DNA from 2 places in the Bacillus sp. WC2507 genome. Region 1 is predicted to be linked to the other one. Evidence: riboswitches for the same ligand, from Rfam matches in the RefSeq annotation. Region 1 holds a riboswitch; the other holds the start of a gene.

Evidence for each region. A riboswitch is a leader RNA that binds a small molecule or an ion and turns the genes downstream of it on or off. The one in region 1 is predicted to bind cyclic di-AMP.
Region 2: another riboswitch for cyclic di-AMP. It lies ahead of ACUN28_RS25650 (SipW-dependent-type signal peptide-containing protein); the one in region 1 lies ahead of ACUN28_RS20300 (APC family permease).

Annotation. Positions count from the first base shown of each region.
Region 1 covers NZ_JBQXPN010000001.1:3,847,606-3,863,991, forward strand. The annotation lists gene ACUN28_RS20300 (APC family permease) at 1-1,502, opposite strand, end outside; cyclic di-AMP (ydaO/yuaA leader) riboswitch at 1,647-1,793, opposite strand; gene ACUN28_RS20305 (hypothetical protein) at 1,934-2,062, shown strand; gene panE (2-dehydropantoate 2-reductase) at 2,118-3,062, opposite strand; gene ACUN28_RS20315 (hypothetical protein) at 3,238-4,713, shown strand; gene trhO (oxygen-dependent tRNA uridine(34) hydroxylase TrhO) at 4,856-5,815, opposite strand; gene ACUN28_RS20325 (Nramp family divalent metal transporter) at 6,308-7,603, shown strand; gene ACUN28_RS20330 (M23 family metallopeptidase) at 7,660-8,520, opposite strand; gene ACUN28_RS20335 (sensor histidine kinase) at 8,603-9,670, opposite strand; gene ACUN28_RS20340 (response regulator transcription factor) at 9,660-10,358, opposite strand; gene ACUN28_RS20345 (GNAT family N-acetyltransferase) at 10,501-11,031, shown strand; gene pssA (CDP-diacylglycerol--serine O-phosphatidyltransferase) at 11,485-11,976, shown strand; gene ACUN28_RS20355 (hypothetical protein) at 13,355-13,756, opposite strand; gene ACUN28_RS20360 (class I SAM-dependent methyltransferase) at 13,759-15,804, opposite strand; gene ACUN28_RS20365 (hypothetical protein) at 15,859-15,993, opposite strand; gene ACUN28_RS20370 (BA_1872 family lipoprotein) at 16,143-16,386, opposite strand, start outside.
Region 2 covers NZ_JBQXPN010000001.1:4,847,571-4,863,956, forward strand. The annotation lists gene ACUN28_RS25555 (GerAB/ArcD/ProY family transporter) at 1-461, shown strand, start outside; gene ACUN28_RS25560 (PCYCGC domain-containing protein) at 507-1,016, shown strand; gene ACUN28_RS25565 (YhdB family protein) at 1,136-1,384, shown strand; gene ACUN28_RS25570 (disulfide formation protein C) at 1,550-1,969, shown strand; gene ACUN28_RS25575 (thioredoxin family protein) at 1,982-2,401, shown strand; gene ACUN28_RS25580 (DUF1540 domain-containing protein) at 2,474-2,689, shown strand; gene ACUN28_RS25585 (hypothetical protein) at 2,725-2,976, opposite strand; gene ACUN28_RS25590 (L,D-transpeptidase) at 3,080-3,841, opposite strand; gene ACUN28_RS25595 (SDR family oxidoreductase) at 3,908-4,774, opposite strand; gene ACUN28_RS25600 (NCS2 family permease) at 4,976-6,277, shown strand; gene ACUN28_RS25605 (hypothetical protein) at 6,338-6,655, opposite strand; gene ACUN28_RS25610 (patatin-like phospholipase family protein) at 6,850-7,704, opposite strand; gene ACUN28_RS25615 (MarR family transcriptional regulator) at 7,833-8,294, opposite strand; gene ACUN28_RS25620 (MFS transporter) at 8,435-9,616, shown strand; gene kdpDN (KdpD-like non-kinase potassium sensor) at 9,639-10,793, opposite strand; gene kdpC (K(+)-transporting ATPase subunit C) at 10,850-11,431, opposite strand; gene kdpB (potassium-transporting ATPase subunit KdpB) at 11,448-13,538, opposite strand; gene kdpA (potassium-transporting ATPase subunit KdpA) at 13,552-15,219, opposite strand; gene kdpF (K(+)-transporting ATPase subunit F) at 15,239-15,319, opposite strand; gene ACUN28_RS25650 (SipW-dependent-type signal peptide-containing protein) at 15,316-15,420, opposite strand; cyclic di-AMP (ydaO/yuaA leader) riboswitch at 15,517-15,662, opposite strand; gene ACUN28_RS25655 (hypothetical protein) at 15,923-16,153, opposite strand; gene ACUN28_RS25660 (hypothetical protein) at 16,170-16,386, opposite strand, start outside.

The DNA.
Region 1 (16,386 bases):
TGATCTGCAGAAAGAGCCTTCGCATAGTTCAATGAATTTTCCACTACATGAGTCATACCTGCTACAGGAACGACAATTACATTTCCCTCAATTGGAACAAGTGGTTCACAAGTTTTTAAACTTAATTGATCGCCCACTGCATCGTAATGCTTCTTAACTCTATGGAACAAGAAGATGATGGCAGGTAAGAAAATAAGGATTGACCAAACTTGTGCAAATTTAGTTAAAAAGAACATGCTCATTACGATAAAACTAATAATTGCACCAATTAAATTAACCGTTAATCTCAAAGCCCATCCTTCAGGTTTTTCACGAAGCCATTTTAATACCATACCCGTTTGAGAAAGTGTAAATGGAATAAATACACCTACTGCATATAACGGGATTAAATGTTCTGTTTGCCCTTGGAAAGCTACAATTAAAATAATCGAAGCTATCCCAAGTATAATAATACCGTTTGAGTAACCTAGGCGGTCTCCTCTAATCGTAAACATTCTCGGTATAAATTTGTCTTTTGCAAGGTTAACTGCTAATAGTGGAAATGCAGAATAACCTGTATTAGCAGCAAGAATTAATATTAAAGCAGTTGTACCTTGTATGAAATAGTACATGAAATTACGTCCAAAAGTTTGTTCAGCAATTTGTGAAACAACTGTTACTTCCTTACTTGGATTAATTCCGTAATAATAAGCTAAAAAGACAATTCCTGAAAATAAAACGGCAAGTAATGCACCCATTGCAAGCAATGTTTTCGCTGCATTGTTAGGTGCAGGATCCTTAAAGTTTGGAATTGCGTTAGAGATTGCCTCAACACCTGTTAAAGCCGAACTACCCGATGCAAATGCTCGTAGCAGTAAGAACAAACTAATTCCCGCAACCGGCGTTCCAATCGGCGTGTGTAAAGTCGGTGAAACGTGACCAGTTAAAATATTGTATATCCCTACCCCAATTAATATAAATAGTGCTAGAACGAATAAATAAACCGGATATGCTAAAACGGAAGCTGATTCCGTTACCCCTCTTAAATTTAAAATAGTAATAAATATAACAAATATAATCGCAATGATTACATTATGTGCATGTAAACTAGGAAAAGCTGATGTGAGCGCATCTGTACCTGCAGACACACTTACTGCAACAGTTAAAATATAATCGACTAATAAAGATCCTCCAGCTATTAACCCTGGATTCATCCCTAAATTTTCTTTTGATACAACATACGCACCCCCGCCATGCGGATAAGCAAAAATAATTTGACGATAAGATAAAATAAGGGCTGTCAATAATACTAATACCCCGATAGCGATCGGAATTGAATACCAATAAGCAATCGCTCCAAGACCTGCTAAAGCAATTAAAATTTGCTCTGGTCCATATGCAACCGATGACAATGCGTCAGAAGATAAAATGGCTAACGCCTTCGTTTTATTAAGCTTCTGCTCTCCTAACTCAGTTGATTTTAACGGTCTTCCAATTAAAAATCTTTTAATAGATGAAACCAATACTGTCCACTCTCCAATAATTTTGTACGAACGATGCTGCTTGTTACAGCCAGCAAACTATTTCTTCAGAAAACAAAAAATGTCTACAAGCCATAGCGAAATAGACTTGTAGACATTATTTTTTTTGTCGCACAAGCTCCACCTTCCTTCTCAATATAACGCTTACGAGGTTAGCTGTCGGATTCGGGCCTATGAGTAGCCCTACCTTTTTCAAGGATTCACCCCATCGGATTAAGAACTAATCCGTAAGAACGGGTCCCCCGTACCATGCGGTTTCAGCGATTTAGAAAATTGAAACTGTGGATTATAATACTCCTTTATTTTCAAAATGTAAACAAAAATTTTGAAAAAGAAAAAATTTAAAATGATTGCGCATAATCCGCCGGTAAATATACATAATGAATACTAAAAAATCGATAAAGGAGACCCATATGTCTAAAGAAAAGAAGCCTATTTTTTCCGATTCCTATTTAGATGCGTTAGCAAATGAAATTAATCAATTATACGGTAAACGTGAACAGGAAATAAATTTGACAGATAGAACGAAAAGAAATAAATAATTTGTCATAAAAAAAGAAAGCAATACACTTATATATTGCTTTCTTTTTTATTTTTTCATACATCCAATTCTATTTCTGATCTGTTAAAGGTCATTTCTTCATACACTTTCAAATTTTGATATACTGCTCCTAATAATGGTGCTTCTATAGAAAATTGTTCTGCTACATCTAGTAAGTATCCTTGTAAGTGCTTCCCTTCAATGGACGAACCTTTTTCCATATCACGCTGCATTGATGACTTCATATCATACGAAATTTTATCAATTGTTTTCATATGTTCCTGGGCAATACCATCCTTAACTGGAGCTTTCATAGACCTCATGATTTGCACACATTCTTCAAATAAGTTTCGGATAAATTCGTGTCCACCTTCACTTTCACGAATCGGTCCTATTGGTGCACGCATTAATGTCGTCACACCCGACATTACAGTAATAAATAAATATTTATGCCACATATCTTGCGTAATATTTTCACTTAAAACAAAACTAGATTTCGTACCTGCAAATGCTTTAGAAATATGCTTTATTCTCTCTGAACCTTGAAGCTTGATTTCTCCAAACAGAAGTCTGTTGGCAGCACTCGTTTGTACAATTTCTCCTTGATCGTTTAACGTCGTCTCGATAAAGCATAAACCACCAATTACTTTTTCCACGCCAAATTCCTTTTGTAATTGTGATAAATGAGCGATACCATTTAACAATGGAATGATGACAGTTTTTTCGCTAACATAGGGCTTCAAATCTTGAATTGCCTCGTTTAAGTGATACGCTTTTGTTGAAAATAAAATGACATCAAATGGAGCAGTTCGATCTTCTTTCGTTATTAATTTCGGTTGGAAGGAAAAATCCCCGTTAACACTTCGGATTACAAGTCCTCTTTCCTCCAATTGTTTTTTCCGTTTACTACGAACAAGGAACGTAACATCTTCTCCCTTTTCTACTAATCGACCTCCAAAAAAACCTCCGACGCCACCAGCCCCTAATACTAAAATACGCATACAACATCCCCCTTTTCAAAATACAGTTTTATAACTTTTAGTATACATAACATTATACATGTCCCCTACTAAATAAGCTGAATTTTCATTCTTAATCGATTATAAAACAGTGGTTATTTTCAAATGAATTTGGGCATGTTGTTTTTATAGCATATATGGAAAGGAAACAATGTAAATGGAGGCAATACAAACAATCGAGGAAAAAGATGTAGCAACAGCTATATTTCAATTTATATTCCCGTTTTCTTTTAAAACTGGATATGAACAAAATATGTTCCCTTTCTTACAGAAAAATGATTTTCGCCCTTTTCGACTCGATCATCTTGAAAATGAAAATACATACTACGGAAAATTTCAAGTTTCACATCAAAATATGGAAGCATACTATCTTTCATTTACAAATAAAATTCTATTTCCTCACTCAGAGCATCAAAAAGGATTACAACGCTATTCTAAAGACCTTAACTTAACTGGACACTTAACAACAAATCTTATTTCCGTCCCCTTCAAGATACACTCTATTGACGTAACACTCTGTCCTTATGAACTTGGCTTCTTAACAATTCGGACAGAAGTAGAAACCGATCCAAACATGACATTATCAGAAGCAATCGAATTCGCCGCCCGCTTCCGTGTACTTGAAACTAAAAATGATACAAACGAGACTATTTGTATTGAATGTAATGGAAAACAATATTCACAAGTAGAGAAGCTTATATTCGGCGATTTATTTCATGGCTTAACAGACTTCTTTGAGAAAAAGAGATTGCGGAGCTCTTACTTTCAAACATTCCCATTCTTTGAAGATCAACGAATGTATGTACAAACTTTATTATCCATAAACAAAGAGTCTGACCTTCATGTAGTTGATGTATACCGAGCTTCCAGTCTTTCCGGATTAACAGACGATGGCAAGCCCTATATTAGCGCAAATAATGTTCCTTATATTCAAGATTATTTAACAAAACATTCTTATCAAAGATGGGCTCCTAATCGCTACTTTATTATGGAAGAACATATTTTCACATGTATAACAAACGAAGGTGAACACGAATTCGCTAAACTTGCTAGTCAAATGTACGGGGAGTTTTATTACGCTTTGTTATTAAATCTATTTCATAAAGTTGTTTTATTAAAAATGGCAAACGCTTATGCCGAGTTAAATATTGAACAAGATACAAATGAAATAGAGAAATTAATTTATTCAATTAATTCATTTACAGCGAATTACTTCTCTTTAGAGTTAGTATCCCAATCACAGAGTGAAGATATTTTCTTCCGCTTAAGAAAGTTATTTAACATTGAGGTACTATATTTGAATGCAAAACAAAATCTTGATAGTTTGTTTAAATATCAAGAAAATGTCGCTTCTAAAAAAGATAGCCTTTTACTATTAATTTTAACGCTCTACTCTGTAGTAGGCCAAATGTTAGGGTTTACTATGATTGACCTCTTAAGAAACACCGATTCAAACAAAATATCATCGCCACTTGAATTTTTCGCACTTTTAATAGCAATAAGCGGCATAGTCATTTCACTTATTTTAGGTGCACAAAGTTTATACCAATGGAGTCTACAACATAAACGAAGAAAAGCATGGGTAAAACAAACTGTGCTTTCTGCTGTGAAAGAGAAAGATGATAAACATTAAAAAGATTATTCTCATTTACTGAAATTTTTATCGGCGATTTTTCGAATATATCGACTTACCGACAAAAAACAGAACCAGATAATATCAAAAGGGTACTCCAAAATGACGTTTGGAGTACCCTTTTTTATTACACAAGTTCAGCTTACTTCCCTGCTTCGATTTGTTCTAATGCAGCAGCTACTTGTTCTTCAGTTAATTCATGTTGTACTACGTAGCGGTTACGTGGGCTTACACGACATTCATGAGAACATGCACGTAAATATTTCGCTTCGTTTTCTTCAGAACATAAAATTTTCTTGTTACATTCTGGATTTGAACAGTTTACATAGCGCTCACAAGGTTCACCTGTAAAGTGGTCTTTACCAACAATAACATGTTCTTTTTGGTTTACTGGTACAGCGATACGCTCATCAAACACGTAACATTGTCCATCCCAAAGCTCGCCTTGTACTTCTGGATCTTTTCCGTACGTTACAATTCCGCCGTGAAGCTGACTTACATCTTCATACCCTTCACGAACTAACCAACCAGAGAATTTCTCACAACGAATTCCACCTGTGCAGTACGTTAAAATCTTTTTACCTTCAAGTGTTTCTTTGTTTTCTCTAATCCAATCTGGTAATTCACGGAATGATTCGATATCTGGTTTAATTGCACCTTTGAAGTGTCCTAAATCAAACTCATAATCATTTCGTGCATCAATAATAACTGTATCTTCTTGTTTCATTGCTTCATAAAAATCTTTTGGCTCTAAATACTTTCCAGTTATTTCGTGTGGGTTAATGTCATCTTCTAGACGAAGTGTAACTAACTCTGGACGAGGACGCACGTGCATTTTCTTGAATGCGTGCCCTTCTTCTTCATCTATTTTAAATACGATACCGTCAAAGCGTGGATCGTTGTTCATTGCTTCCATGTATTTCTCTGTTTGTTCTACAGTTCCAGAACAAGTTCCGTTAATTCCTTCTTTAGCTACAAGGATTCTTCCTTTTAATTCAAGTGAATTACAAAATGCTAAATGCTCTGCAGCGAATTCTTCAGGGTTTTCAATTGTTGTGTACATGTAATATAGTAATACTCTGTATGGTTTTGTAGTTGCCAATGTATTTCTACCACCTATCTAATTTTTAAAATCATGTATAAGTTAACGTTCATATCAAAACATATATAATAAGAAAATGTATCCAAAGTTTTATGCATCCCATTTTCTTCTCTTTATACTATTTTCTATAAGTTAACAAAAATAAAAAACAAGATTACACATCAAAACACTATGGTTATGTTGTAATCCCAATATATTATATATCATACAAATCCATTTCCATCAATTAATATACTGTATTATAGGCTTTATGTTCACATAAATTTCAAAAATAGCCCTTTAATTCATTATGTTTCCCCACGTCATCACACCATAAACTCCCAATTTTTCATAACACCACACCATTTATTGTGTAAAGGCATATAATTTGCACTAAGGAAACATTTATGTTCAAATAAAATTATCAACTAATACATTTAAATGTATTGAAATAATGAGCAAGAATAAATACAATAATTTCATCAAGTTAACATTTTAAAGGGGAAAACTACTATGAATAAAGATATATCAAAAGATGAACAAGTCCCTTCTCAAAGTACAACTGTTCAATCAGCGCATTTAGCATTAAGTGGACAAACGAAAGGCTTAAAAAGACTATTACCATTCTTAGGCCCTGCTTTTATCGCTTCAGTCGCTTATATTGATCCTGGCAATTTCGCGACAAATATTGCAGCTGGATCACAATATGGATATTTATTACTCTGGGTAATTCTTGCTTCTAATTTAATGGCGGTATTAATCCAAACTTTATCCGCTAAATTAGGAATTGCTACAGGTAAAAACCTTCCTGAAATTGCTCGAGAAAACTTCCCAAAACCTGTTTCCATCGGTTTATGGATTCAAGGGGAGCTCGTTATTATGGCGACTGATTTAGCTGAATTTATTGGAGCGGCACTCGGATTGTACTTATTGTTCGGGATTCCAATGTTACCAGCCGCTTTAATTACAGCTGCTGGATCATTTATTATTCTTGAATTTCAACGCAGAGGCTTCCGTCCATTAGAAGCTATTATAACAGGAATGATTTTTATCGTTGTTATCGCTTTTGGTGTACAAGTCTTCTACGCAAAACCAGAATTAAGCCCTTTACTTTCAGGACTATTTATCCCAAAATTCCAAGGCGTGGATAGTATCTTATTAGCAGCTGGTATTTTAGGCGCAACAGTTATGCCACATGCAATATATCTACATTCCGCCTTAACGCAGCGCCGCGTAGTCGGAACAAATGATGAACAAAAGAAAAAGATTTTCCGCTTCGAGTTTATTGATATCATTATCGCAATGGTTATCGCTGGAGCAATTAATGCAAGTATGTTAATTGTTGCTGCTGCACTATTCTTTAAAAACGGCTTACATGTTGAAGACCTTGATGTTGCTTTTAACCAATTTAGTAACTTAGTCGGTCCTGCATCCGCTGCTTTATTTGGAATCGGACTTTTATCAGCAGGTTTATCTAGCTCTTCAGTCGGGACAATGTCTGGTGACATTATCATGCAAGGATTCATTCGAATGCATATTCCGTTATATTTACGCCGATTTATTACAATGATTCCACCATTAGTTATTATCGCTTTAGGTGTAAACCCAACTTACGCTCTCGTTATGAGCCAAGTTGTCTTATCATTCGGTATTGCTTTTGCGTTAGTACCACTTATTATGTTTACAAGCAGTAAAAAAATTATGGGTGCACTCGTTAACCACCGTATAACAACTTTTATCGCTTGGATAATCGCTGCACTCGTTATCATTTTAAATATTTTCTTACTGTATCAAACATTTGTAGGGTAATGAAAAAAGGTATTCCAATAAAAATGGAATACCTTTTTTGGCGAAGTAATTCTCTTCTAATTACCACCTATGTATGTACCTCTTTCTGGCATTATCGCACCTTTTTCAGTTCGAAAGTAAAGTGGTAATCCTTCCGAAAGAAATATACTCACCTTGGATGGATCCTGCCTTTGATGATGAATATGTAAATGGGGCTCACTTGAACTCCCTGAGTTACCGACTTGAGCAAGAACCTCTCCTTCATTTACATGTTGCCCTTCCCTCACATTAATTGATCCTTTCTTTAAATGGGCAAGCATCAAAAATGTCCCTGTTTCATCTAGTCGTAAATAAATATGATTCCCCGCCATTGACTGAAAATCATCCGATCCCGGAACTACATCTTTTTCATCCTTATTGATAGATACAACTGTTCCAGAAGCTGGTGCCATTACCTTCGCTCCATATACTCCATAGTCACCTAACTTACTACTTTTCACTTCAGCAGGCGGGATAAGAATATCATATGCCCATCGTTCATTCGGTTTTATAACGTGATAGTTCGTTTCTACCCGATCACCACCCCATCCTACTAATGCTCGTTCATTTAAGGGAAAACGAACGACTATTTTAGGACTCATAGTCTGTACATATGCTGGGTAAGCAAGTCCGCCTATGTTAGCAAACCACCCTAAAGGCCAAGCTCCAATTATAGAGAAAAGAACTATGAAGAGTAGTGCTCTATCTATTCGCTTTCTGAAAATAACTTTCCATACAAATAGTAATACTGACCCTATCGAAATAAAGATTGATACTACGCTAAAGGCTTGTATACTCCACCAAACAATGACTGATATAACACCATTAACTAAATAAACTACACTCCAACTTATAATTAAAAATGCAACTAAAATTACTAATACATATTTCTTCCACATGTTGTATCCCCACTCTCATATCTTTGTTCTACATGATACGAAGTGAACATTACGACATAAAAAAGAAATACTTACGACTTTCTTACATTTCTTTATACTGCGGTAAAACGATAGTGAAAACTGTTTCTTTATCATTACTACGCACAGTAATATCTCCTCTATGAAGCTCTGCTATACTTCTCGCAATTGCAAGTCCCATTCCTTTTCCACCCGTATGAGAGTTACGTGATTTTTCACCACGATAAAACTTCTCAAAAACGTAAGGAAGGTTCTCATTCGGAATGCATTGTCCAAAATTTTTAATTTCTATTTTAACGTTCATGTCTCTTTTAAAAACTTGAATTAAAATCTCCTTTCCGTCTTTCCCGTACATAATACTATTACTAATTACATTTTCGAATAGCCTTACCATAAGCGCTACATCCATTTCCACATGTAAATCCTTATCACCTTTAATACAAAAGCTCATATCGGCATCATCTAGTTGTGGTACAAAATCAATCATGATTTGTCCAATGAACGCTTTCATATTTACTACACTTTTATGTAATTCGATCTCTCTATAATTTATTTGACAATATTCTAATAAATCATCTACTTGATTTTTTAATTCATAACTTTTTCGCTTTAATATACTTACATACTGTTCACATTCTTCTCCATTTGAATGAAGCTTATCTCCTAACAGATCCGTGTAACCGATTAGAGATGTTACAGGAGTTCGTAAATCATGAGAAATATTACTAATCATTTCATTTTTCATTTCCTGCGATTTTTTTTCATTCTCGATAGACTCTTTTAAACTTTTGGCCATCCAATTAACATTCGTGGCTAATTCACCAATCTCATCGTTTTTTGAAATAGGTATATGTATTTCAAAATTACCATTACTTATTTCCTTCACGTTCTTGTTAATTTCAGACAATCTTTTCATCATTGTTTTTGTCATGAATGCAAAGTATGTTGTAATAAAAATTAAAAAAACTATAAAATATAAAAATGAATATTTTTCTTCTAATGCAGTAACATGACTATACATATTTCCAATTAACATTTGAAACGCTATTATACTTAAAGTTGCTAACAAGATGCTACATATGAATGCGATAAAAAACTTAGCTCTAATGCCTTGTAATGATTTAATCTTCAATTTTATATCCGACTCCCCAAACATTTTGAATAAACTTCGGTTCTTTTGGATTCTCTTCAATTTTATTTCTTAATCTTGCGATATGAACCATTACTGTATTATTACTTTCATAGGCTCTTTCTTTCCAAACGCTCTCATATATTTCTTCAATAGTAAACACACGATTCTTTGCACCTGCCATTAAGTACAAAATATCATATTCAGTTTTCGTAAGGTTGATTATTTCTCCATATAACATCACTGTTCTCGACACTTCATCTATTTCTAAACCTCTAATGTTTATTTTCTTTTCTATTACTTGGACAGCATTTTGATTGAAATATGTATACCTTCTTAATTGAGCTTTCACTCTTGCTATAAATTCAATTGTACTGAACGGTTTCACAATATAATCATCTGCTCCAGTACTAAATCCAATTACCTTATCTACATCTGATGATTTTGCGCTTAAAAACATAATTGGTAAACTATGTTTCTCTCTAATCCTTCTACACAATTCTATACCATCCATTTGTGGCATCATAATATCCAAAATAGCAAGTTTAATACTGTTATTATTTATTATTTCTAAAGCCTCTTTCCCGTTATGAGCACTAAAAACTTTAAAACCTTCTTGCATTAAATTCGCGTTAACAAATCGAACAATATCTTGATCATCATCTACAATTAAAATTGAATTTTTCTCCATATACAAACCTCTTTTTGAAATATATTCCACAATCAATTTTATCACAAATCAAAACCATACTTCCCTCTTGAATAATCTTTATTTTCAGATTACATTATATAATAACAACACATTCTAGTTTCAGAAGAAATGGAGTGAAAGTATGTTTCCTATATTGAAAACCGATCGACTCATTTTAAGAGAACTTACCGAAGAAGATGCACCGAGTATACTACAATGCTTTTCTAATACTGATGTACTGCGCTATTATGGCCAAAAACCATTACAAGATGTTGATCAAGTGAAACAAATCCTTACTAACTTTAAGTTGAGTTACAATACAAGAAGCGGTATAAAGTGGGGAATCGAATTAAAAGATAAGAAAGAACTCATTGGTACCATCGGTTTTCACGATTGGTCTTCTGAGCATAAACGAGCCAATTTAAGTTATGCCTTTTTCCCTGAACACTGGGGAAATGGATATGCTACTGAGGCAGTTTCTGAAGTTATATCTTACGGCTTCCATACACTTCATTTAAAGCGTATCGGAGCAATTGTCTTCCTTGAAAATGAGGCGTCAAATAAAGTGCTATTAAAATTAGGGTTTGAAAAAGAAGGAGTTCTAAAAAATTATATGTATCAAGATGATATTCCCTATGACACGAATTATTATTCTTTATTAAAATCAGTTTAATAGAATTTATGTGTAAAAAAACCTTACTTTTAAAAGTAAGGTTTTTTTCAGGCTGTGGAGAAAGTCTTTTCATGTGTCAACACTGATAAAAAAGAGGACAAAGAGAGATTTTTTATGATGGGTGCTTTAAAAACATCGTGATGAGCGTGTATCCGTTTCTGTAGAAGAGTTCGTTCCACAAGACCATTTCCTTCGTGCGATCAAAGCGACAATTAGTTTTCATTTTATTAAGGAAAAACTCCACGAAACTTCAACTATCAGGTGCTAATGTTCAACAATGTGTACCGATAATGATCAAACATTTTTATAAACCAACATAACGGACAGTAAATCGGCTTTTCTCTTGTCGAAATTTACTTAGCATACAGTGGTCATATATTTTTAAGAATAGCGGAAGAATATATAGAAAATGCTACATAGATGTGAAGTTTAATCTACTTAGGGGGGACAACCTTGTTCAATCAAATGGTAAAAGCTGTACCGAATTTATTTACGATCGGAAATTTATTGTGCGGTGTTTTTTCAATTACCATGAATATGAATGACTATTTGGAAGTAGCCTCCATTTTCATTTTCTTTTCAGCTGTTTTTGATTTTCTTGATGGAAGGATTGCGAGAAAATTAAAAGTGAACAGTGAGTTTGGTGTAGAATTGGATTCCTTAGCTGATATTGTTAGTTTCGGAGTTGCTCCTGCACTTTTATTTCATTCGATAGCAACACCATCTATTTTAACTTCTTTGGCATTTGTCCTTTTCCCAACGATGGGTGCTTTAAGATTAGCTAAATTTAGTGTTAAACCAACCATTGGATATTTTAAGGGATTACCTATTCCAGCTGCTGGATTACCATTAGCTGGTATGGGGTTGTTTTCATATAGCAATGCATGGATTACATTAATCCTCGCTCTCTTAATGGTAAGTCCAATTAAGTTTAAAAAATTTTAAGTGTGGGCCCGCCCATCACCATCAAAACTTTACGGAATATCGTTTATTTGAGTAAGACTATAGAAATAGTAAAGGGTAGGTTCTGTTGCAAAGTTTGAAAAAAGCATAAACTAGTTGGTAAATAAGGATAAAGGTTTAAGAATTAGCTAGTAATTGTTGAATTTCATTGTACGTTGAAAATGTGGAGCGAGGGGCTAGCCTCTCCTAATGTCATAAAAAATAAAGAGTGATAGGAATTCATCAAACCTGAAAATTACCTAAAATAAAAAAAGAATTGCCCTTGGTCAAAAACAGACTGTAGGGATTTTCATCTTTTTGTATTAATTACCCATCCAGGTCTTCCCCCCTTGTTTTTAAGTGTAAATGCAATAGCTGGGGTGAAAACAGGGAATAGTCTCTTCTAAAATGAAAGTAAACTTTTCAATATTAGTTTACTTTCATTTTATTGACTTTATCACAACTTACCCATTCCCCTCAAAAATGACTAAAAAAGTATACATTCAAAACACTATAAATAAAGAATCTAAAAACTACATGAACAAAAACAAACATCTCATTGATATACAACTGATTCGAAGTAATTCATATTACTCTAAGGACTATCCAAAGTAATAATGACCCATAGTAAAAATAGATATAGACGCTTAGATGAAATGGGTGATCAATATGTATATGCCAATGGAACAAGAGATTAGAGGATATTTAGTTACAGGTTCCTGTCTTGTAATTATAGTTTCTTTAATACTTCTCATTTATTGGCTCATTAAGTACAAAAAAAAATATCATCTGATTTATTGCACACTTCTTAACACTTGCTTTAAGTTTATTCCTTTTGATAAACCTTCTAATTGGACCTAACTTTTCTAATTACCCTATGGCATCAGAGGAAAATTCACCTCAATTGGCCTTATCAGGAATCACTTGGATAGTAAGTATTATTCTCCTCTCAAAAGGAATTTTGAAGTTTATTAAACGAAACGTTCGTAATTAAAAACAGCACCTAAACTTATCTAATTTAAATAAGGTTGGGTGCTGTTTTAGTTACCATAATTCCACTTATCAGTAGCAAGGAAAAAGCAGATCCCTACTCTCATAAAGAATCTACCTCTTTCTATCAATCCATGCAATTTTTTATACATTTCTATTATAGTGTGGGTTCTCGTTTGTTACTGGATTAACTGAAAAACTCTATAAAATCCTGCATACTTTTAGCGTAGGTTTTTCGAAAATACTGGTGATGGCACACCGTAATATTGCACGCCAGCAATACCAAAAATGGACTTTTCCTTCGGTAGGAAGAATCCCACTGACGTTAGTCAGCTTGCCTCTTTAGGAGTGGGAATGTCAATATATATTCCACCATAATACAACTTCAAAACTATTTTTCTTTTTTCCATGATATTCGAAATTCCCCACCATGTTCTTCCGTTTTAATTTTAACCTTATATGTATCATCCTTAGGTACTTTAATATTTTTTTCGCCTTCGCCACTATTAAACTCTAGTATTGTATTATCATTTGAATCCACAACATAAGCAATTATAGTTCCTTTTTTAGTTTTATCATCAAAAGAAAATATCCAATTCTCACCTTTTTTAACTTTCCTATCTTGAGTTGCTGATCCGGTAAATTTTCTATAATCCCCAGATATACTACCAGATACACTATCTGAAGAACCATGAACTTTACCCCCAACAATAGTTCCCTCTCTTGTAAAACAACCACTAAGAATTACTAAACACAAAGCAAATAAAATTGTATTTTTAAAAATTTTCAACATCATTACCTCTTTTCTAAAACCATAAAGAACGTACTATCCGGTAGCGCAACCGCATTCCCAGACTCATCTTTAAACTCGATTTTCTCGCTAAGATGTTGTGTATATCCATCCTGTAAATAGTTCATAGCTTGAATGATGTTTACTTTATCCCCAAAGATACCCTTTACGAAATCCTTATAGTCGTTTGGCGCAAAGATTCCAAACTGCTCTTGCACCTCGTGAACGAAAGAATCCTCGCCCCATGTATACGTATATAAGAACTCCATCGCATCGTTAACAGGCATTTTGACTATATTATCTGCAAGTACCTCATACTGGATTATACGCCCCTTAAATTCACGGACATACTGCTCTAAGAACTTCATTCCGCCTGCATCTTTAAAATGAATCACACGCATTAACGTTTTATCTTCGGTCATGATGCCATCACGAATGATAATACGACCTCCTGGCTTTAACACTTCGTAAGCACTCTGTAGCCCCTTTTTAATTACTTCATGATTGAATTTCTTCCCTTCATACTCGATATAAGAGAACAGTTCATGAAGGATAGAAGAATATACAATCGTATCAACCGATTCTTTATCAAACGAGCTACCTAAGTTGATTGCATCCCCTTTAATGACGTCCCAAGAACGACCTTCGTCCTGTTTCTTCTTTTTCAACGTATCAATCACGTTTTCGGAAATATCGATACCGTAGATTCGTTTATTTTCGGTCTCTTCTTCAATCATGTCTAGCATAACACCACCACCAGCTCCAACATCTACAACCGTATCTCCCTTTATATAATCAAGAATAATTCGTTTATCATCAGCCGAACTATTCATATGTTCCAAATACACTTCTTCGTTATGGAATCTATCATATGCGTCCTTTCGTAACCCGAAGAAATCAAAGAGCAGTACATTTGCTCGAGCATGCATCATATCTATCTTTTCTGCCTCTACACAGAAGGTGATTAACGCCTCACCTACAGCAGAAAATTGAAACGACACATACGCCGTCTTCATATCTTTATCGACTTTCATCTCAAAAGAAACATGCGTTGTATTCGGCTTCTCGTTCTCACGGTACTCCCGTAGATACTTCTCAATAACCCGCTTACGATACACGTTGTCCTTCTTCTCACCTTTGAAATCATAGTGCAACTGCTGCATCAATTTCTCGAAATGGATATGTTGAACCTTTCTAGTTCCTATCTCGTTCTTTAACATAACAAAAACTGTCCAAATATCCTCGAAGCTAAGAGCATGCATAGACGGTTCTACATACCACAAATCCTTATCAGATAAGAACGTTTGAACGTCACTCTTCTCGCTCCCCATAATTATATCTTTTTCAAATACTGACTCCTTATGTTTTGGCGTGAGTCTATGTATACGAGAAGTAAACGGCTCCACATACCCATCAAATAGCCCATCAATTGTAATCTTCACATCGTTCTTTACTTCACTCCACAAAGATTTTGATACGCCCTCAATAATACATTGGTTAAGAAAGTATAAAATCTCCTTTAACCTAACGTCTCCGTATTCTTCTTTATATGTGTTAATTAAATCAATATGAGAGTCCAAACGAGCCTCCCCGCGGATATACTGCCCGATTAATCCATGTGTTCTAATTAAATCTCGAACAAACAAATACTCAGTATCGTTTAAGTTTGTCTCTATACGTTCGATAAACTGAATATCACTAAAGATATCAGCAGAACCCTCGTTATGTACCAATAGATTGATCCCGTTTTTCTTCCATTGCTCCCGCTGTTTTAAAGAGCCTACCTTTGCAAGCTCACTATACGTTAGTACCTTTTCAATAATGCGATACGCTTCTTCATCTAAAGACAATCCATCTAACACTTGCAGCGTACGGTGTACATAGTACAACACCGCGTCTGTTTTTAATGCACCAAGTACCTGTACATTCTCATAGTTTTGATGTATCTCCTCTGCCTCGATTAGATACTTTAACCACGTAGGGTGAGCATCAGAAAACCCTTCGATGTATGTATTTAGAACTTCAATGTTTTTCAACTTATTTACCCCCATATAATCAATATTTGTAGTAAGGGCTGGGGCACCTTCTCCCAAAAGATCATCACCCTATGTCCTCCTAAATGCTACTGCTTGCTTTTTACCATCTACATCTCTTTCAAATACAAATGCATCAAACCCAGTCTTTTTATCATGTAAAAGAGAGTTATCTATTTCCTTACTAACATACCAAGTTTGTAACATATTCTTTTGTTTATCTCTTATTTTAACTTCATCAGGAATTTCGGCGGAATAAACATCAGGACTCAGCGGATCACTTCATAAATTAATGAACATATGTTGTGACAGAATCAACGGAAAAGGCAAGCGGTTGCATTCCACTTGCCTTTTTTTCATAGCTTAGTATGTATTTGAATTTCTTTTGCTTTCTCTTTTTCACCCTTCACGCGTACGATTAAATCATATGATCCGGATTTGGACGCTTCAAAAGAAAGCAGACCTTCTTTTTGAGAAGTGACTTCTTCTTCATAAATAACCTTATCATCTTTTGTAACTTGCAATAAAATCGTACCTTCTTCAACGGCTGCTTCATAAGGGATTTCCACATTTCCTTTTTCAGCTTTAAGCGTTTGTACA
Region 2 (16,386 bases), 1.0 Mb from region 1:
CACATGGTGGTATTGCTTTTTCAACTGTTTTATACGTAGTACTGGCAATTGTTTCCCTTATGTACTATAGTCAAGGGCAGCTACACCATACCATTTGGCCAACATTAACGATGCTAAAAATCATTAAAGTTCCTTTTATCCAAAGGTTTGAGTACATTATTATTTTTCTATGGTATCTTATTATTTTACCTAATCTTTGTTTAACCATTTGGTCTTCTTGTTGCATTAGTAAAAAATCGTTTCACATACCATTTAAAATCACACTACCATTATTTATCGCAGTCATATTTATTTCATCCTTATTTTTCACAAACCGTGAAAGTATCAACACATTAAATACAGTACTATCTAAAGCTGGTTTATATATTGTATACGCCTATATCCCAATTTTATTTCTATTTCATTCACTACGATGGCGCTTCAAAAATCCGTCGAAAAAATCTTCAACCGATACACCATAATCTCTGATACAATTTGATTAATACATTTGTAAAGGGGACAAGCGTATGAAGAAATATGTATTTTCTTTACTTGCAGTACTGAGTTTAATTCTTGCTGGATGCGGAGCTACTAGTACAAATGAAAAAAAATCATCTGAATCAAAAGAAGAGCATGACCACGCCACGCACACTCAGCAAGCTGACATTCAAGAGAAAACAAAAGGAGTCGACACACTTCCTACCTTCCTAGACAAGCTTGATCCACAAATGAAAGACATTTACACTGTTGCTGGACAAAATGCAGAGCTATTAGATTGGATTCCATGTTACTGCGGTTGCGGTGAAAGTGTGGGACATAAAAATAATAAAAACTGCTTTATTCGTGAAATGAAAAAGAATGGTGAAGTTGTTTGGGATTCCCATGCAACGACTTGCGTCAATTGCCTAGAAATCGCAGTTGAATCTGCTTCGATGAAACAAAAAGGAAAATCAACGCTTGAAATTCGTAACTATATCGATAATAAATACAAAGAAGGCTATGGCAAGCCAACACCTACGCCAATGCCAAAAGCTTAAAAACGAGGAAGCACCTCGTTTTTTTTTTCATTCACTTTTTTTCTTAACAAATTCTTTCAAGTGTATTTCTCCTTACTTGTCACACACTATATATAACTCCTCAGTAAGGAGGGTACACAGTGCAAACATATAACGACTATGATAAAGCTCTCTATTACACGTATTGCTGTAATTGGGATAAATTACTCGTTCTCATGGTTCAAACGAACGATCAACTATTTTCTAAGCGTATTGAACATTTTTTACACGCTTATCAATACAGTAAAGAACTACCAGAAGTTGATAAACAATTGCAGCTCCTATTTCAATATATTGACCACGCATCCCAAAAGTCACATATAGAAGAAGTAGAGCAAATTCAAATGTAAAATATAGCGCTATTCTCTTCTGGAGAATAGCGCTTTTTTAAAATGTTTATATCAATAAAAGTTTCCCCTTATAAAACTTTTATTGATAAACATATTTTTTCTTTCTTTTCTGTGCCACTTCATACTATAATTTAGTATGTAACTATTATAAGTGAGGTATAAAATATGGGACGAGAAAAAAAGCAAGAATATGCTTTACTTACCGCTTGGGGAGCTTCTTTTATCGCTACACTAGGAAGTTTATACTTTTCCGAAGTCATGAAATTTGAGCCTTGTGTCCTTTGTTGGTATCAACGTATTTTTATGTATCCATTCGTTTTATGGCTCGGTATCGCTGTAGTAAAAAAAGACTATCGCATCGCAAGTTATTCTTTACCAATTGCAAGTATTGGTGCTTGTATTTCTTTATATCACTATGCGATTCAAAAAATCGCAGCATTTTCAGCTGCTGGGGCAGCTTGCGGTCGTGTACCATGTACGGGAGAATACATAAACTGGTTCGGCTTTGTGACAATCCCGTTTTTAGCACTTATCGGCTTTATTACAATCGCGGTTTGTAGCTTTATTGTCATCAAAAACAAATAAGGAGATGAAAGAATGAAAAAAATGCTTATATTTGGCGGTATTATTATCGTCTTATTTGCGGCAATCTTTGCTGTAACACAAATGGAAAAGAAAAACGCATCGACAGATGAAAAAGATTACTACTCAAATAAAATTTCTCTTGAGGATCTCAATAAAAATATAGAAGATAAAAAAGAACAAACGATTTACTTTTATCAAACCTCTTGCGTTCATTGTCAAAAGATCTCTCCTACTGTTGTACCTTTAGCGAAAGATTTAAATGTTGATATGAAAGTAATTGATATTGAAAATTTAAACGAACCTTGGGATAAGTACAATATCCAAGGAACACCGACAATTATTCATTTTAAAGATGGTAAAGAAGTAAGCCGTATTAGCGGAGAACAATCAAAAGAAAAGTTCAAAGAATGGTTTGAACAAACGAAAAAATAAAGAGAAAAGGAAACTCCTTCTACACATGAAATGGGCGTAAAATCCCACACTAATGTATAAGGAGGGGGTTTTATGCCAGAAGTGAAATGCTCTGTTTCCAATTGCTCATTTTGGGGACAAGGTAACTTTTGTCAAGCAAGTGCAATCGTTGTTCAACCAGATGCACAAGAAGCTGGTTCGAATGCAAATGATTCGTATACAGGCGCGGTTTTTACAAACGAGACGCTAGAAAGCTCTGTAACAACGAGTGTAGAAACTTGTTGTCATACATTTAAGCCAAAATATTAAACATAAAAAGCATACGATTACTCGTATGCTTTTTTTTACATCCCTCTCCAAAAATCATGCATGATAAAAAAGTACAAAATAACGAGAACAGCTGTACCGCATAGGGTAATGCGCCGATATATACTCTTCTCCCCTTCCCTTGCCTTAACAAACGCCCAAATGAATCCGAAGAATAATATTAAATCAACATATGGAACATAAAAAGAAAAGACGAGAAACGCATACAAATACACGATAAATAAACAGGTCGTTACTAAGAAAACTTTAAATGCAAATTCACTTTTCATAATATAACCGCCCCCTATCTGTACTGTATTATATTCCGCAAAATACAATAGTTGCAGTTAAACTCGAAGTAGAAATAAGCTACCGTCTATAATACGGTAGCCATTACGGAACATTATATTTCCGTTTATATATATTACTTAAAGTCGAAGAAGGAATTTGCTCATAACGAATTTTTTCTCCTGTTTCATCCACAATATACAAATTGTTTCCTATATAATATATTCCATCTTTTCGTTTTGAGTACACTGCATATCTTTCGTTTGGCAATACCGTTTTCACTTTTGTTAACTGCCCATTTGGTTCTTGCCAATATATATCGGCACGGTCTACTAACGTAAGTATGCCAATTTGTTCTTCTTCTATTTTACGACCACTCCAACTCACAACACGATAACCAAGCTTATTCGCTTCATATTCGGGGCTCGTATGAAAACGAGAAATGATTACTTTTGTCTGCAATTGTACTCGGTCATATAGCCACTGTATATCTCTGTCGTGCATACGGATACAACCATTTGATTCCTTACTTCCAATTGTCCATTCCCGATTTGTCCCGTGAATCGCATACTCTTTTTTATCTAATCCGAGCCACCTTGTACCGAGAGGATTGTTCGGTGCACCACCAGGTATTTTCTTTCGATGATATTCTTTATTTTTATATTTAGTTATAATACAAAAATTACCTTCAGGCGTTGGGGTACTATCCCTTCCAGTCGTTATTGGAAATGTTTTCATATAGTTTCCCTCTTCAAAAAAAGATAGCTGATTCGTCGTAAGGTTCACTAATATTAAATGATCTGTATCAGCAAAAGCACTAACCGGTAGGATGAAAAGTAATAGGATGACGAAACATAACTTTTTCATCTATATCCCCCCTAGCGCTCACTATAATAAGTGGAATTAACTTTACTTTGCTCTTATAAATGAAAACTATCCATTTACAATAACGCCCCCGTTTACATGTATCATTTGCCCGGTAACATAGGATGAATCGCCAGACGCTAAGTATACGTATGCTGGCGCTAGTTCATATGGTTGACCAGGTCGTTGCATCGGAACATTGCTTCCAAACTGTGAGACTTTCTTCTCATCGAAGCTAGATGGAATAAGCGGTGTCCAAATCGGCCCAGGAGCAACACCATTTACACGAATCCCTTTTTGCACTAACGATTGAGAAAGTGATCTTGTAAAAGCTACGATTGCCCCTTTCGTTGCGGAATAATCAATTAAAGTTTCATTTCCTTCATACGCAACGATAGATGCCGTGTTTATAATGACATCCCCTTGCTTTAAATGAGAAAGTGCTGCTTTCGCAACGTGAAAATAAGAAAAAATATTAATACGAAAAGTCTTTTCTAGCTGTTCTGCTGTAATATACTCTAGTCCTTGCTGCGGATATTGCTGCGCGACATTATTTACTAAAACATGTAAACTACCTAGCTGCCGAACGGTCTCTTGTACAATATCTTTACAATGCTGTTCATTGCTTAAATCACCCGGTAACAATACACACTTTACACCTTCTTGTTCTACACGTTGCTTCGTCTCATTTGCGTCTCCCTCCTCATCTAAATACGCAATCGCAATATTTGCTCCCTCTTTCGCAAAAGCGATGGAAACAGCTCGTCCAATTCCACTATCTCCGCCTGTAATTAGTACATTCTTTCCTTTTAACTTTTCGCTACCTTTATAATTTGGATCTTCAAACTGTGGTAGAGGATTCATTAATGATTCAATACCAGGCTGTTTATTTTGATGTTGCGCTGGCATTGTTACAAAGTTTTTTTGCTGCGGCATAGCTTCTTTCAACTCCTTCTTCTTATAATGTGCATAATAAAAACTGAAATTCACACATCGTTTTACGATTAATATTCGAATTTAAGACACAAAATATGAATTATTGTAAACTTTTTAAGCAAAACTATTGCAAAATAGTTAAAAAACGAATATTATATATAACTGTTGTGAAAATTATTCGTAAACAGAAAGGATGTTTATATGTTTAACCTTTCAAAACATAAAACTTCTATTAAAACTGAAATTATGGCAGGTATTATTACCTTCTTAACAATGGCATATATCATTGTGGTAAACCCTGTTATCCTTGGGGATGCAGGTGTTCCATTTGAACAAGCATTTACAGCAACCATTATCGCTGCTGTTGTCGGAACATTATTTATGGCGATCTTTACAAACTTACCAATCGCAATTGCACCAGGTATGGGATTAAATGCTTACTTCTCTTACTCTGTTGTAAAAGCTCATGAAGGCATGACTTTCGCAATTGCATTCTCTGCTGTATTCGTAGCAGGTATGATTTTAATTTTGTTATCATTCACATCTTTCCGTACAAAATTAATGGAAGCAATTCCTGAAAACTTAAAACATGCAATTACTGCTGGTATTGGTCTTTTCATCGCCTTTATCGGTTTACGTTTAACAGGTATCGTTACAAAAAATGAAGCAAACTTAGTTGGACTTGGTGACCTTCACTCTGCTCCAGTACTACTAGCATTAGCTGGACTTGGAATTACAATTGTCCTTATGTCTTTAAATGTAAATGGTGCGCTATTTATCGGAATGCTATTAACTGGTATTATCGCTTTCTTCACAGGACAATTAACATTCTCAAACGGTGTTACTTCAATGCCTGGATTACCAGAAGGAATTATCGTTTCAAATCCAATTACTGCTGTATCTGATGTAATTAACTACGGATTGTACGGCGTTGTATTTTCATTCTTCCTTGTTACATTATTCGATACAACAGGTACATTACTTGGCGTTGCTCAACAAGGTGGATTTATGAAAGACGGAAAGCTTCCAAAAGCTGGACGAGCTCTTCTATCTGACTCATTCTCAGCAACAATCGGTTCTATGTTCGGAACAACACCATCAACAGCTTACATTGAATCATCTGCTGGTGTTGCAGCTGGTGGTCGTACTGGTTTAACAACTGTTACAGTAGCTGTTCTATTCGCACTAGCAGCATTCTTCGGACCATTAGTAAGTGCCGTTTCTGGTGTATCAGCTATTACTGCACCATCATTAATTATCGTTGGTAGTCTTATGATGGGTTCAGTTCGCCACATCGATTGGGACGCATTTGATGAAGCATTCCCAGCATTCTTAGTAATCTTAAGCATGCCACTTACATCAAGTATCGCAACAGGTATCGCACTTGGATTTATTTCATACCCACTTATGAAAGTGGCAAAAGGTAAATTCCGTTCTGTTCACCCACTTGTATACTTATTTGGAATCTTGTTCGCTTATCAATTGATTTTCTTACCACATTAAAATCCCTCATAAAGAGGGATTTTTTTTATATAAAAAAATAGAGCATCGAAATTCGATGCTCTATTTTCCCCTTGCAACAATCACACGAACTACTTTCAATGTAAGAAGTAAAAGACCGTTCACTATCGTTGCAATCCCTAAAAAGACTGCTATCATCAGCTCTCCCATTCCGTTATTTAATACAAACATAACGGAAGAAATAGAAGCCAAAATAAACAATATTAACGTTGGTATATATTTAATAACAGGCTTCTTATATGATTTTTTCGATAGTAGATTACCGCTTTTGTGACCGCTTAGAGTTGGATAGAATGCACTTGTTGAGATTGATGTTGCTAATAATACTAAAGTCGTAATTGAAAAAACTTCTCCTTTCATTAACAATCACCTCATAAATTAAATAGTTTAGTAGCGCTACATCATCATACTATCCTTCAAATAACTTCCCCTCAATAAGACACCCATATGTTTTACAAACTCTTTAAACCCTTAAACATTCATACATTTTTAAAAAGTAACGGATAAGCAATACAAAAAAGGCTGCGGAGAAACTCTTCTCCACAGCCTAATACTTATTTTTGTAAAAACGCCTGCAAATCTGCAAACTGTCTCTTTGCATCTTCATAGCCTTGCTCATATAGATTTTGTAGTTTTTCTTTATCTTTTTCCATACGATCTACTTGAAGCTGTATTTCTGGACGAATAACAAATAAATTACCAGCTTGCTCTTCTTTTTCAATGTAGTGAAGTGTTTCATTATACACTTCATAACGATTTAGCATCGTGTTCACAAGGTTCGGATATTTTTTATACGCTTTGGCTGCCACCCATCCAAACTTTGATTTTTTCTTCGCATACCCTTGATTTCTTGTTAAAATTACGACTGATTTTTCAAATCCATCTTCCTGTGCTTTACGAACTGGAATTGGATCAGAAATCCCACCATCTAATAACTGCTTACCACGGTAATTTACTACCGGTGCAATGAAAGGTAATGAACTAGATGCTTGTAATAAATTTAGTGCATCATCATTCGTTCCCTCTTTTTCAAAATAAACAGATTGTCCTGTTTCACAATCCGTTGTTCCTACAAGAAAGCGTTCAGGACTATTAAAGTATGTTTCAAAATCAAACGGCACATGCTTTTCTGGAATTTCATGAAAAATGAAATCCATATCAAATAACTGACGCTTTTTCCATAAGTTTTTATACGATAAATATTGTGGGTGTGATGCATAATCAATATTTACTGTTTTATTTCTATTTCGTTGTCTGGAAAGATACGACGCTGCATGACAAGCACCAGCTGATACACCGATTACATATGGAAAATATAAATCTTGTTCCATAAAATATTCTAATATCCCACCCGTATATACACCACGCATACCGCCGCCTTCTAATACTAACCCCGTATTTTCAAGCATGTTATTCTCTCCTCTTTATATATTGACTCTTTAATTATTCACTATGTTAAGTATCTTTTTCTATTATATATGAGTTCTTTTAGAAATTATATTCAAAAGGCTTGAAATAAAGGAGTTTTTTCTTCCAATTATATTTCCAAATGATCGGAGACATCCTTTATAAACCTTTGAATAAAATCTTGTTCTTCTTTCGTATATCTATCTAAAAGTAACAGCCACTTTTCTTCAGCTTGTTTATGCAATTTATCATGAGCTTTATATATTTCATTTCCGCTTTCCGTTAAGCGAAAGAAAATTTCTTTTTGATTGTCTAACATTTGCATCTTCTCAACGAATGCCTTTTGGAACAATTTTGTACAAATTTTAGAGATTGCACCCTTCGTTATTCCCATTTCTGTCGTAATTGCCGTTACATTCATCAAACCATTTTTCCCGATACACTCGATCACATGTAACTCAGATAAAGACATACCACTTATACCTGTCTCACGAAAAAATTTCTCATTTTGTCCTTTCAAATGTTCTTCTTTTTTATGCAAAAGTGTACGAATGTCCGAAAGTATTTCCATTTGTTTCGTTGCATAATCCAACCCGTTCGCCCCCTAAGTTTCCAAAGAAACAATTTAACTATATACCATTTTAAAATCATTTTTTCATATTTACAAGTGAGAAAAACATGTTAAAATAAATTTAGTTTCCTAGGAAACTAAATTAAAAGGAGGTTACCACAATGAAAAAATCCAAACTAAATTTCATTTTATATATTATCTGTATTAGTGCCTTACTCGGTTCCTTCGCTCAAAATATTTACACGCCTATCTTGCCCATGATTCAAGCTTCTTTTCACACTTCTCTTTATCTTGTAAATGTAACAGTTTCACTTTTCACATTCGTTCTTGCAATTATGCAGCTCGTATATGGGCCTTTCATTGATACAAAAGGAAGAAAATCTGTCCTTATCCCTAGTTTAATCATTAGTACAATTGGTTCAATCGGATGTGCTTTTTCGGCGAACATTTATTTATTTTTATTTTTTAGAGTTGTTCAAGCTATAGGAATAGCAGCTATACCTGTAGTCGCAGCAACGATTATCGGTGATTTGTTTGAAGGAAAAGAACGAGGGGAAGCAATGAGCCTATACCAAATGTTACTTGCTCTCGCACCTGCGATTGGCCCTCTCATAGGTGGTTACCTCGGTAGCATACATGGACACTTATCCGTATTTCTGTTTTTATCTATACTTGGCATTCTCTTATTCATTATAAACATTTCACTACTTCCAGAAACAAAACCAACTGTAATTAAGCAACCGCAAGCAAAAAAAAATTACTGGTTTATCTTAAAAAATAAAACTGGATGTTCTATTACTCTTATTGGCTTTATTCAATTTTGTATTTATTTTTGCTTTCTCGTTTTTTTACCGAGTATTTTAACAAATTCATTTCACTTAACTGCAAGTGAAATTGGTCTTGTATTTGTACCGATGTCCCTTTCTATTATGTTAGGAAGTTATTGCTACAAGGTTTTGCAAAAGCACCTTACAACAAAGCAAGCTTTATTCATTACTAGTTTCTTCAATATTATATGTGTCACTTTATTCTCTTTCACATATAGCATCAATATCCCATTCCTCATTATCGTTACATCTTTGTACGGTTTTAGTATGGGACTTTCTATGCCAACTCACACTACTTTATTAACGGAAGAATTCGTACAAGAACGCGCAACTGCTATCGGTATGTACAACTTCATCCGCTATCTCGGTATGAGCACAGGGCCACTTGTAGGTGGATTTCTTTTATTTAATCAAAATTACTTTTGGATTTTCTTCCTAGGTGCAATTATGTTTCTACTCATAATCTTATATGCGATGAAAATACTATGCTTCCCTGTCACACAAAAAGTAAAATAGAGACCTACAGATGGTCTCTATTTTAAGCTCTTTGATCCGCAACAATATGAATATCAATATACTTCGTTTGTCTCATAATTTCATTTACAATAGAACCTTTTCGTATTTCTTCCCACCTTGTTCTTGCCGATTGTCCGAGTAAAATTTGCGTTACTTGTAGTCTTTTCGCGACTTCAATAATAACATCAGCTGGCTTTCTTCCATTTGCTTCTTCTAATACAAAACTTGCATCAAATTGATTCGTTAGCGATTTCCACTCTTCAATTGTTTGCTTTTTCCCTGCTGAAAGTGAATCTATATTTTCCCGCTCTACATTTAAGACATACAATTCAGCATTTAACCGATCTGCCATACGCCAACCTCTTCGTATTAACTTCTCTGCTGTTGAACTGTATTGTACACAAACGAGAATTTTTTCTTTCACCCCAATCGGTTCTATAACTGTTTGGCTAATTTTCTCATCCATATCATCTGCAACTTCACGAAGCGATAATTCCCTTAGTGCTCCTAAATTATTAAGCGTAAAGAAGTTTTGTAAGCTTTGTTGAATTTTTTCTTCCTTATATATCTTTCCATCGATTAATCTCTTCCTTAATACCTCAGGTGTTGCATCAACAAGCTGAATTTCATTTGCTTTTTGCAAAATAAAATCTGGAATACGTTCTCGCACTTTAACATTCGTAATTTGAGCTACAATATCATGAACGCTTTCTAAATGTTGAATATTAAACGCTGATAATACAGATATACCAGCATCTAGCAATTCCTGTACATCCATATAACGTTTCTTATTTTTCGACCCGGGAATATTACTATGCGCAAGTTCATCCACAACAACAATTTGTGGTGCACGTTTTATAATTCCTTCCACATCGAGTTCATAAAATACTTTCCCTTTATAATCAATTTCTTTTAAAGGAACTTTTTCTAAATCAGCAATTGCGTCTTCCGTTTCTTTTCTCCCGTGTGTTTCAATTAAACCAATTACAATATCCATACCATCTTTTTGCATTTCTCTTGCATCAAATAGCATTTTATAACTTTTCCCTACTCCTGGAGCCGCTCCTACATATAGCTTTAACTTTCCTCGATTTTGCTGACGAATATATTCTAAATACTCTTCTGGTGTTCGCCTTTGAAAAGTTGGTTTATAGTCATCCGCATACAAAACACTCACAACCTTTCTTTCAAAACAACGCTACCTCAATCCGTTAGATTGAGGTAGCACTGTTACTATTTCATTAGTTTCTGTAATTCTATATTTAACTTTAAGACGTTCACACGATCTTCTCCAAATAAACCAAGTGCCGCACCTTCCGTTTGATCTTTAATCAATTGATCTAGCGTTTCTTTCGGGATTTTCGTTAATTTCGAAATGCGCTCTACCTGTACAGAAGCTGCCTTCGGACTAATGTCAGGATCAAGCCCTGAACCTGAATTTGTCACTAAATCGATCGGCACTTCTGTAACTGGAACCGCCCGGTTTTGTTTCTTCCAGTCTTCCATACTTTTCTCTACTCGTTTCTCTAAATCTGGATTAGACGGTGCATAGTTATTTGAACCAGATGCTTCTGCTTTATATTCAATACTAGAGACACGCCCATGAAAATAACGTGGATCTGTGAAATTTTGGCCAATTAACTTAGAACCAATCACTTCATTTTTATCATTATATATTAGACTTCCATCCGCATTCTCCTTCATTACTGCTTGTGCAATACCAGTAACAATAAGCGGATATACAAGTCCGCACAACACTAAAAATGTAAAAGTAATACGGACAATCGGTGATAGTATACTTTGTTTCTTCGCCATCTTTTTCCCCTCTTCCTTATATAAACAAGCCGACAATTATATCGATTACTTTAATTCCAATGAACGGTACAATAACTCCGCCAAGCCCATAAATAAATAGGTTTCGGCCAAGTAGTGCATTCGAACTCATCGGTTTATATGCAATACCTTTCATCGCTAACGGAATGAGTAACGGAATAATAACAGCATTAAATATTAGTGCTGATAAAATCGCTGACAGTGGTGATGTTAGTTTCATAATGTTTAATGCTTCCATTTGCGGAATCGCAAGTGTAAACATCGCTGGAATGATTGCAAAATATTTTGCGATATCATTCGCAATACTAAACGTCGTTAACGCACCACGCGTCATTAACAATTGCTTACCGATTCCTACAACCTCAATAATTTTTGTCGGGTTCGAATCTAAATCAATCATATTCGCTGCTTCTTTCGCAGCTGTCGTACCACTATTCATTGCTAATCCAACGTCAGCCTGCGCTAGTGCCGGCGCATCATTTGTACCATCACCTGTCATCGCTACAAGTTTCCCTTTATCTTGCTCTGCTTTAATAACCGCAATTTTATCTTCTGGTTTACACTCAGCAACGAATTCATCTACCCCTGCTTCTTTTGCAATTGTCGCTGCTGTTAATGGGTTATCGCCTGTACACATAACTGTTTTAATCCCCATTTGACGCAATTGTTCAAAACGCTCACGCATACCAGGTTTTACTGTATCCTTTAAATAAATTAAACCGTAAATACGATTATTCACTGCAACTACAAGTGGTGTCCCGCCCTCTTTTGAAATGAAATCTGCTTTTTGATTTACATCTTTCGGAATCGTTCCACCTTGTGACTGAACCCATTCAATAACGCTACCTACAGCACCTTTCCTCACTTTCGTTCCGTCCTGTAAATCAACACCACTCATTCTCGTTTCTGCTTTAAATGGAACAAATTCACCTTGTTCTGCAATTTCTCGATTATATGATATAGACTTCGTTTTTACATATTCTATAACTGATCGACCTTCTGGTGTTTCATCTAAAACTGAACTAATCGCAGCCCATTTTCCTACTTGCTCAATCGTTTCATTTCCTACAGGAAGTAATGTATGTGCCATTCGGTTCCCGAAAGTAATCGTACCTGTTTTATCTAAAATAATTGTATTAATATCACCTGCAGCTTCTACTGCTTTACCCGACATCGCTAACACATTGAACTTTGTCACCCGGTCCATCCCAGCAATACCAATTGCTGATAACAACCCACCAATTGTCGTTGGAATTAAACAAACTAACAATGCGACAAGTACAGCTGTATCAATTTGAAACCCTAAATAGTTTGTAAAGATCGGCAACGTCACAACAACGATTAAGAAAATAAGCGTTAAGCTCGTTAATACTGTATTTAAAGCAATTTCATTCGGCGTTTTTTGACGAGCAGCGCCTTCTACTAACGAAATCATTTTATCAATAAATGATTCACCAGGATTACTCGTAATGACAATTGTAATCTCATCACTTACGACCATCGTTCCGCCTGTTACGGAACAAAAATCACCGCCCGCTTCTTTTATTACAGGAGCTGATTCACCTGTAATCGCAGATTCATCTACAGAAGCTAACCCTTTCATTACTTCACCATCACTTGGGATCATCTCACCTTGCTTTACAATAACAACGTCACCTTTTCTCAAATCAGTTGCTGAAACTTGAACAATGTCCCCATTTTCTTTCACCACATTTGCAAACACATCTTTCTTCGACTGTTTTAAAGAATCGGCTTGCGCTTTCCCCCGCCCTTCTGCTAACGCCTCTGCAAAGTTAGCAAATAAAACTGTAAATAAGAGAATGAGAGAAACTGTTATATTAAACCATCCTGGTACACTACTAGCACTACTTGGAAGAAACGATAAAATGAACGTAATGATAAATCCAATTTCCACAACGAACATAATCGGATTCTTTATCATGACTTTCGGATTCAATTTCGCAAAGGATTGTTTCATCGCATGTGTTACGATATCACGATCCATCGTTTTCGCTTGTCTAACCTCATCTTCTATAGCATGTATTTGTGACTGATTTACTTGTTTTTCTTTTACTACTACCGGTCTCATCATTTACCCTCCATTACTTCAATGTAAGAAATTCTGCAATTGGGCCAAGTACTAACATCGGGAAGAATGTTAACGCACCGACAATTACAATCGTTCCGATGAAGATGCCACCAAATAAACCATTATCTGTACGGAACGTTCCGACTGTTTCTGGTACTACCGTCTTCTCTTTCAACGAAGCTGCCACAGCTAACATCGTAATTAAACTGAAATAGCGTCCTAAAAACATAACTAAACCAGTTGTAATATTCCAAAACGGTGTATTATCTGCTAAACCTTCAAATCCAGATCCGTTATTCGCAGCTGACGATGTGTATTCATATACAACTTGCGTTAAACCGTGGAAACCGGAATGTGAGATAGCATCTGTTCCTAAACTTGTTGAAAGAGCTAATGCTGAAAATCCTAAAATAAGCAATGGATGGAATAAAATCGTTACCGCAATTAATTTCATTTCCTTACCTTCAATTTTCTTACCTAAAAACTCCGGTGTCCGTCCAACCATTAAACCAGATATAAATACTGCAATAATGGCATACATAATAATGTTTACAAAACCTGCTCCAACACCGCCATATACTGTGTTTAACATCATATTTACGAGTGGAACTAGACCGCCAATTGGTGTTAATGTATCATGCATCGTATTAACAGCCCCTGTTTCAGCAGCTGTCGTTACTGTTGCGTATAGTGAAGAAAATACAGTTCCGAATCGTACTTCTTTTCCTTCTGTACTTCCTTGTACATGTTCGATACCCATTCCATTTAACGCTGGATTTCCATGTAATTCCGATGTCGTAATCGTTATAAATCCAAGTAAAAACACCATAAATAGTGATACGAAAAGGATACGACCTTGTTTTTTATTCCCTATCATTCGTCCGTACGTAAATGGAAGTGCTGTTGGCAATAGCATCATAAGCATCATTTGCAAAATATTACTCATTTGTCCTGGATTTTCAAAAGGATGTGTAGAGTTTGCTCCGAAAAATCCACCGCCGTTATTCCCAAGTTCCTTAATGGAAACAAATGATGCAACTGGCCCGCGTAATATACTTTGCTTTGCCCCATCAATCGTTTGTGCCGTAACTGCACCGTCTAACGTTTGTGGTACACCGAGTGTGACAAAGACTAGCGCCGCAATAAATGCGATAGGAAGAAATACTCTCGTTAGTGCTCTCGTAAAATCAACGAAAAAGTTACCGAGTTCTTTTCCAGCGAGCCCTCTTATAAATGCCATAACGAGTGCTAACGTCGTTGCCGGTGCTGCAAACATTAAAAATGTAATTCCGATTAATTGTGATAAATAAGATAAACCATTTTCACCGCTATAATGCTGTAAGTTTGTATCAGCCATAAAACTAATTGCTGTATTAAAAGCAAGCGTAGGCTCCATTCCTTCAATGTGTGCTGGATTTAATGGCAATACTCCTTGTAGTCTGAAAATGAAATATACGACAACAATCATAAATCCATTTAATAAAACTAATGACAATGCGTACTGTTTCCACGTTTGATTGTATTCTTTTACACCCGTAATTTTAAAAATAAGTTTTTCAAAAGGCCCGAATACTTTATCTAGCTTTTGACTACCTTGAAAGGCTTTCTCTAAATATATCCCCATTGGCTTTGCCACAAGAATAAACAACAGCATGGTAATAACAACTGCGACCCAAATCATAATGAATGATTCCCCCTAATTAAAACTTCTCTGGATTTAATAATGCATACACTAAGTACACCGTAATTGCTGCAACAATAACCGATAAGGCAATCATCATGATTGCTTCCCTTCTTTCACAACTTTATCTGACCAACTTGCAAGACTTGCCATCGATGCGACTAACACAACAAAAATCCCGATCATTACAACATCTAACATAACTACCCCTCACTTTTTTGTTAAAATTTACCATTAAGTTATCAAAAAAAGAACACTAAGCTCTACTTAGTGTTCGAAATGAACAACACAAAGTAAACCTCCTCTCTAAACGCTTACGAGGTTAGCTGTCGGATTCGGGCCTAAAGAGTAGCCCTACTTTCAAAACTGAAAGATTCACCCCAAGTGACGATGCACAAAATTGGTTCCCCCGCTCCATTTCTGGAACTCAGCGATTTTAGGTTTTTTTGGAAATTTTATGAATGATTTATGAGAGTAAATATACTCCTCTATATTTCACTTGTAAAGAGGCAAATTACTGAAAATAAGAAAATATCCGTCTATTTAAACGCTTACATTGAGTATTATTAATATTCTTTCATCTGTTTTCTCGTCTTTTCTTTCTTTTTCACATAAATGATCTTTTAAATACGAAATAAAAAGAGCGAATGACATGAAGTGCATAGCTTGGTGCACTTAGCATTCGCTCTTTTTTATTCACTATTTATTCTCCTCGTAAAAAAGCACGTAAATTTCTCCCGCGAATATAAACTTGTGACAATTCTGCATGTAGTTGCTCATATTCGATAACATCTGTTTTTAAATATAAAGCGTCTTTCGATGGCAATATAATATAGGGCCTTGGAAAAATAGGATCAAGCATCACCAATTCTTGAACTCGCTCTACCGATACCGCCCAACGATTCGCTATATCTCCTAATAACAACACCTTCATCTTCTTCTCCCCCGCCCTATTCAAAAAATAAAAAAGAAATATTATCACAATTTGTAAACACGACGAATGTAGCTCCAATTGTTTCATAGAGCCTCGCTGGATATCGTTTATTCCTTGTAACAACAGTAATAGGTGCTTGAAAAGAAAAGCGAATGTGTTCTGTAAAGAAACTAATAATTGGAAGCTCATCCCCTAGTAAAATCACTTTCTTAATACACTCACAAATACTAGTA